Regions from separate parts of the Photobacterium japonica genome, predicted to be linked through region 1. Evidence: riboswitches for the same ligand, from Rfam matches in the RefSeq annotation. Region 1 holds a riboswitch; the other holds the start of a gene.
What was found. Region 1 has a riboswitch for lysine ahead of lysC (lysine-sensitive aspartokinase 3). Riboswitches for the same ligand answer to the same signal wherever they lie in the genome.

Region 1 (3,569 bases):
GCGTTGTACTTGTTCCCAAGTCAAGCCGCGACATGGATATTCACCACAGAATCAGCACCAACAACGGCACCCTGATCGTCAAACAACAACGGCTACCCTGAGGTAGCCGTTTTTGTTCGAGCAGAACGCTATTTCAAGCAGCCTTCCAATGCTCGTAAGCACAAGGCGACATTTTCACGTCGCGCGGCATAGCCCATTAAGCCAATGCGCCACGCTTTCCCCGCCAACACCCCCAACCCTGCACCAATTTCGAGGTTGTAGTCATTCAACAATTGGGCACGAATCGCTGCATCATCGACCCCTTCAGGTATATACACAGCGTTCAACTGCGGTAAACGGTGGGCTTCATCCACCACAAAAGTGATCCCTAATTGTTCGAGACCTGTCCGCAATACCTGGTGCATATCACGATGACGTTGCCAGGCATTTTCTAGCCCTTCGTGCTTTAACAACACCAAGGCTTCATGCAAGGCATACAAGCTATTCACCGGTGCCGTGTGGTGATAACTGCGTTTACCTTCTCCGCTCCAATAACCCAGAACCAAACTTTGATCGAGGAACCAACTCTGTACGGGGGTTTCACGTGCCTGAATTTTCTCAATCGCCCGTGCCGAAAACGTCAGTGGAGACAGCCCCGGTACGCACGACAGGCATTTCTGGCTACCGGAATACACCGCATCCAATTGCCACTCATCCACCAACAACGGTACACCACCGAGCGAGGTCACGGCATCCACAATGGTCAGGCAATCATGCTGGCGTGCTAACTTGGCAATCGCCTCGGCATCGCTCAATGCGCCCGTGGAGGTTTCAGCGTGAACAAACGCAACAATCTTCGCCTCCGGATGGGTCGTTAACGCCTCGGCGACCAAAGCCGGATCCACGGCTTCACCCCATGCGTTATCCACCATGACGGCGATACCACCACAACGCTCGACATTCTCCCGCATGCGATCGCCAAATACACCGTTACGACACACAATCACGGTGTCGCCCGGCTCGACCAAATTCACAAAACAGGCTTCCATCCCAGCACTGCCCGGCGCCGAGACTGCAATCGTAAACGGGTTCGCTGTTTGAAAGGCATATTGCAGCAATTGTTTCAGCTCATCCATCATGCCAATAAACAGCGGGTCAAGGTGGCCAATCGTCGGGCGACTTAACGCCTGTAACACTTGCGGAGAGATGTCCGACGGGCCGGGGCCCATTAACGTACGCTGAGGGGGGTAAAAGCTGCCAAAAGTCATGGAATTTCCTCCGTGAAGGTCTGCATGAAAAGATGTGTATGGATTGAACCGTATGCCCTAATGACTATATCAGCTGATCGTCGTTCCTGCTGTCTAGGTTGTTGATCTACTGATGAAGCGCACAAGGTTATGACTCAGTTATGACAGTTTTTTGCAAAAAATTGCAAAAAACTGCTAAAGGGAATTGACAAGATATAGGCAAATCCGCTTCAATAAAGCACATTTTTTGTTCATCCAGATGGCACTGAGATTCAGCACACACGCTGACCTGCACATCCGGTGAAAACAGAAGAGGAGCGTTACCCAGGTATCGATGATTGCGGGGCCCCACCCCAACGCAATCTTGAGAGGGGGAGTAACGCCGAGATATGGCATGACAGGGGGCATGGCATATCGGCTATGAAGGTTGAATCCTTCTGGCTGTCACCTTTCTCATGACTATGACCGAGAAAGGTGGGGAGCTTCTGGTCATGCCATCTACCAAGATCTGACTGCTAGATTCCCCTGACACTTGTCGGGATCTTGATCCCGAGTCATCCCCCTTTGTATTAGACTTTCTACTATCTTACTGGGAGACTCGTTGTGAGCTTTGTTGATAATAACTTTACTGTTCCTCCGCCGATCACTGTAGCGAAATTTGGCGGCACCAGCGTAGCCGATCATGCCGCCATGAGCCGTAGTGCTAGCATTATTAAAAATAACCCACAAGCTAAAGTGGTTTTAATCAGTGCATGCTCCGGTGTTACCAATCTGCTGGTTGAGTTAGCAAATGGAATTGCCGATAACGAGCAGCGCTCAGAGCGGCTACAACAACTTCATACTATTCATCAGTCTATTCTGAATGAACTGGCGCACCCCGAAACGATTTCGGGTGAGATCCAACAACTGCTAGATCAAGTCGCAGACTTGGCCAAGCACGCCTCGCATACCCCTTCCAAGCAATTGACCGACCAGTTGGTTGCCCATGGCGAACTGCTTTCTACGCATCTTTTTACCCAAATTCTCAATGAAATGGGCGCAAGTGCTGCACGTTTCGATATTCGCCACATTCTGCGTACCGACAGCCAATATGGAAAAGCTATCCCCGATATTGATGCTATTCGTCAGTTAGCCACACAGCGCATGCAACCGTTGCTCAGTGAGTCGATTGTCGTTTCTCAAGGCTTCATTGGGGCCAATGAACACGGCCAAACCACGACCCTCGGTCGCGGTGGCAGTGACTACAGTGCCGCACTGGTTGCCGAAGCCATTCAAGCTGAGACGTTAGAGATCTGGACAGACGTCCCTGGCATGTACAGCACCGATCCGCGCATTACCGCCAATGCCAAACCCATCAAAGAGATCAGCTTCAGTGAAGCCTCTGAAATGGCAAATTTTGGCGCAAAGATCCTGCATCCATCAACGCTGCTTCCGGCAGTACGTCAAAAGATCCCGGTCTTTATTGGTTCATCTAAAGCACCGGAACAAGGCGGTACGTGGATCCGTCAACACGTCACTGCCCCGCCGAAATTCCGAGCATTGGCATTGCGTTGTAACCAAACCATGGTCACGCTAACCAGTTTAAAAATGTTCCAGGCCTACGGCTTCTTATCCGAAGTTTTCCGCATTTTGGCCGAGCATAAAGTCTCTGTGGATTTGATCACCACCTCTGAGGTCAGCGTGTCACTGACGCTGGATCAAACCGACACCTGCGGCGGTGCCCCTAATTTACCGGCTGCCGCGACCGCTGAACTGAGCAAGTTGTGCCGTGTGGAAGTGGAACAAAACCTCTGCTTAATCGCGCTGATCGGTAATAAACTAGGCGACGCCCCAGGCGCTGCGACGCAAGTGTTTGGTGCGCTCGAGCAATACAGCCCACGCATGATCTGTTTTGGTGCCAGTGCCCATAACCTGTGTTTCTTGGTTAATACTGAAGAATCACGCGATGTGGTAAGAACACTGCACCACACCTTGTTTGAATAATCCTTCGTTATTCGACATAAAAAAAGGCGCTCACTGAGCGCCTTTTTTATACACGATTCATATCGGCCTTATACCAAAACGGGGATACCTGAACGCACCACCATGGTTTGATACGCCTGCCGTTAAGACAAGTTCGGACCCAGCCATTTCTCTGCTTCCAACATATCCCAACCTTTACGATCCGCATAGCTGTCACGCTGATCCGGCTGGATCTGCGCAATCGCGAAGTAACGGGAATCTGGGTGGGAAAAATACCACCCCGACACCGACGCACCCGGCCACATTGCGTAACTGGAGGTCAGTGACATTCCGATAGTTTCTTCCACGTTTAGTAATTCCCACAAGCTGCCTTTTTCGGTG
Region 2 (3,569 bases), on a different contig from region 1:
TGACTTAAAGGCTCAGCTACTTCATATAGAAACGCATTATGAAAAGAACGATCAGCAACACGAAGGGTGATTTTTATATCCACCGTAGTCAATAATGAATCATTCGAGCCTGTTAAAATGCTCGATAACGGCGTTAGGGTGTTTGATGGGAGAATAACGATGTATCGAACAATTCCGCCCCAAAAACACATCAAGCACCCGAAGGTGCTTGATGTGTTTTATGTAAGTGGTTACTTACTTGCGTTCTTGCTTACTGACGGTTCACTGCGCTTTGGCCGTTGCCATAATGGGTTGGTTTTTGCGCATCGCAAACAAGCAGAACAGCACGAACCATGCGCCGCTCACTGCCACACCAATCCACGCTGAATGGGTGTAACCAATCGCTACGTAACCCAGTAGGGCACCGAACGCCACAGAGGTCGCATACGGTAGCTGAGTCAGTACGTGATCCATGTGGTGACAGCCTGCGCCAGTCGCCGACAGAATACTGGTGCTTGAAATCGGTGAACTGTGGTCGCCGAATACTGCGCCTGCTAATACCGCAGCAAGCATTGGGAGTAGCATCTGAATGTCACTCGCTGCTGCAATGTCACCGGCCAACGGTAGCATGATACCGAAGGTACCCCAGCTGGTGCCGGTCGCAAACGCCATCGCACACGACAGCACAAAGACAACAGCAGGTAGCAGTTCAACAGGGATGTTACCGTTCGCCATTGACGCCAGGTACATACCGGTTTTCATGTCACGCACAACCGCACCGATGGTCCATGCAAAGAACAGGATCACAATCGCAGGCATCATCGCACTGATACCTTGTGGCGCGGCTTGCATCCAGATTTTCGCGCTCAGCTTCAAGCGTAGCGCCAGTGCCACAGACACCACCAAACTACAGATGGCGCCGTAAACCAGAGATGAGCCTACGTTCGTGTGTTCAATCGCGCCGATCAAACTGAAATCGACCCCTTTCGTCGCCAGTACCGCCGCGCCGGATTGCACCATGAAAAACACGGTAGCCAAGGTCAACGTCAGAATAGGCAGCACCATGTCGATCATGCCGCCGTTGCTGTTTTCTGGGGTTTCGATATCCAAGCCCGTTGGACGGCCGCGAGATTCATCCCACAGTTTGCCTTCTAGGGCCCATTCTTCGTGCTTGCGCATTGGGCCGATATCCAACTGGAACGCGATCACACACAGTACCATCACGAGTGTAAACACCGCGTACAGGTTCATCGGGATCATTTCTACGAACGCGGAAATGGGGCTCTGGTCAGTCACGTTGTGTGCCACCATGATACCGCCAACCAGGGCGATGATGTACGCACCCCATGACGAGATAGGCATCAATACACACACAGGTGCCGCGGTGGAGTCCAGCAGATAGGCCAGTTTTGCCCGGGATATTTGGAAGCGATCAGTCACAGGGCGGCAGATTGCGCCAACAGACAGGCTATGGAAAAAGTCGTCGATAAAGAAAATGAACACCATCAGGCCGGTCAGGGATTTGGCACTGCGGCGATCTTTACAACGCACAGAAGCCCAATCGGCGAACGCTTGGGTCGCCCCTGATACGCTCATTAAGCTGATCAACGCGCCCAACAACAACATGAAAATGATCATATTGGCGTTGTCACTGTTTAAGCTGCCGTCAGCCCATACAATGTGAAGCACTTTATTGAATAAATAGTGAGCGGTGGCTAGTGGGGAATAGTGGTTTAGCATCAGTGCGCCCGCAACAATACCGGCACCGAGTGAAAGCAGAACGCGACGGGTCGTGACTGCCAAAATGACCGCCAGAAGTGGCGGAACGACAGACAATAAAGAGTCTGAAAAATTTGTGAGGATCATAATCTCAACACCTACAACATCAAGGTGGAGATCTACCGAAAAGAGGTGTAACGAAGACGTCTGAAGGAATGACAAAGACTTGTTACCCCTTCAGGTAGCGCTCCATAGGAAAAATACTATGGCAGTTCTGTGCCTATTTGACACAGACCCAGCGACTGAGTGTGATAACTGCAGTCACTTCGGCGCTGACTCCTTTCTCCGGCATCATCGGGATCATCCTCCGCACGGTTACTGATAGGCAGCGCGCCTCTACTGATTAAGGGCTTGCTGCGCCATCATAACAGCCAAGTTCAGCAACACAAGTATTATATAGGGATAGTGTACAAAGTGAGTGGATAATAAACTTTCTTTATCGTTACCATTAGAAGATTAATTTTGAGAAATTGTTAATACCTGTGATCATCGCATTACGCACAGGAAGCAAAATGTAAACATAGGAGTTAACGTGTTGCTAAAAAAACACTTCGAATTGATCGATAAGCCCACTTTCTTTGGGGCGCTGGGATTACTGTTTTCCGTCATAATCCCGCTGATGTTATTCCCAGAAGAAGGCGCTAAGTGGATCGCCGTCGCCAAAACCTTTATGACCGACAAGCTCGGTTTCCTCTATTTAGCGTTAGGTATCGGCGCCTRCTTTTTTATGATCTACATCGTTTTCTCCGATATTGGCCAGATCAAACTGGGTGATGCGGATGAAAAGCCAGAGTTCAAAACCGGTTCATGGGCAGCCATGCTGTTTTGTGGTGGTATCGGTGCCAGTATTCTGTACTGGGGGACTATCGAGTGGGCCTATTACTACCAAAGCCCGCCATTCCAGCTCGCACCGGGCAGTGAAGAGGCGGTACGTTGGGCTGCCACTTACGGTATTTTCCACTGGGGGCCGGTAGCGTGGTCTATTTACATGATCCCCGCGATTCCTATTGCCTACTTTTTCTATGTGCGTAAACAGCCTGTATTGAAAGTGTCAGCCGCGTTGATGCCGGTGATCGGTGAAGCGCGCAGCCACGGTAAGTGGGGCAAGGTTATCGATATCTTGTTCATCTTTGGTTTGTTGGGCGGTGCCGCGACCACATTGGGTTTAGCTGCCCCGTTGATCAACGAAGGGATCAGCTACCTGTTTGATGTTCCCTCTACCACCACGACTCAAATCGGCGTGTTGTTGTTGTGTACGGCATTGTTCGCTTACTCTTCCTATAAAGGGATGGATGAAGGGATCAAGGTGCTCAGTAACATCAACTTCTGGGGTGCACTCGGTCTGTTGGCGTTCGTCTTGGTGGCGGGCCCAACCTTGTTCATGCTGGAAACCGGTTTGGATTCTTTGGGTCGTATGCTGTCTAACTTCTTCGTGATGGCGACATGGGCTGAACCGTTTGGTGGCTATGGCACCTTTGAAGATACCCACTTCCCGCAAGATTGGACCATTTTCTACTGGGCATGGTGGCTTGTGTTTGCGCCAAGCATGGGCTTATTCGTGGCACGTATTTCGCGTGGTCGTACGATCAAGCAGATGGTGTCAGGGGCTATCTTCTTTGGCTCAATGGGTTGTGCCCTGTACTTCATGATTTTGGGTAACTACGGGTTGTCGCTACAGCTTTCTGGCCAGCTTGATGTGGTCGGCATTTTGAATAGCGAAGGCCCAACCCGTGCCATTTTCTCTATCCTTGAACAGCTACCGATGAGCACCATGGTCATCGCGGTGTTTACGATTCTATGTATTATCTTTA

Region 2: linked by a shared signal. The riboswitch ahead of L4C36_RS19220 (Na+/H+ antiporter NhaC family protein) and the one ahead of lysC (lysine-sensitive aspartokinase 3) in region 1 are both predicted to bind lysine.

Annotation. Positions count from the first base shown of each region.
Region 1 is NZ_JAKJSN010000011.1:6,710-10,278, reverse strand. Features, by position in the region: gene L4C36_RS03735 (PglL family O-oligosaccharyltransferase) at 1-75, shown strand, start outside; gene L4C36_RS03730 (pyridoxal-phosphate-dependent aminotransferase family protein) at 129-1,247, opposite strand; lysine riboswitch at 1,529-1,719, shown strand; gene lysC (lysine-sensitive aspartokinase 3) at 1,830-3,209, shown strand; gene metH (methionine synthase) at 3,332-3,569, opposite strand, start outside.
Region 2 is NZ_JAKJSN010000057.1:27,653-31,221, forward strand. Features, by position in the region: gene L4C36_RS19215 (methylated-DNA--[protein]-cysteine S-methyltransferase) at 1-70, shown strand, start outside; gene L4C36_RS19220 (Na+/H+ antiporter NhaC family protein) at 262-1,845, opposite strand; lysine riboswitch at 1,933-2,105, opposite strand; gene L4C36_RS19225 (BCCT family transporter) at 2,291-3,569, shown strand, end outside.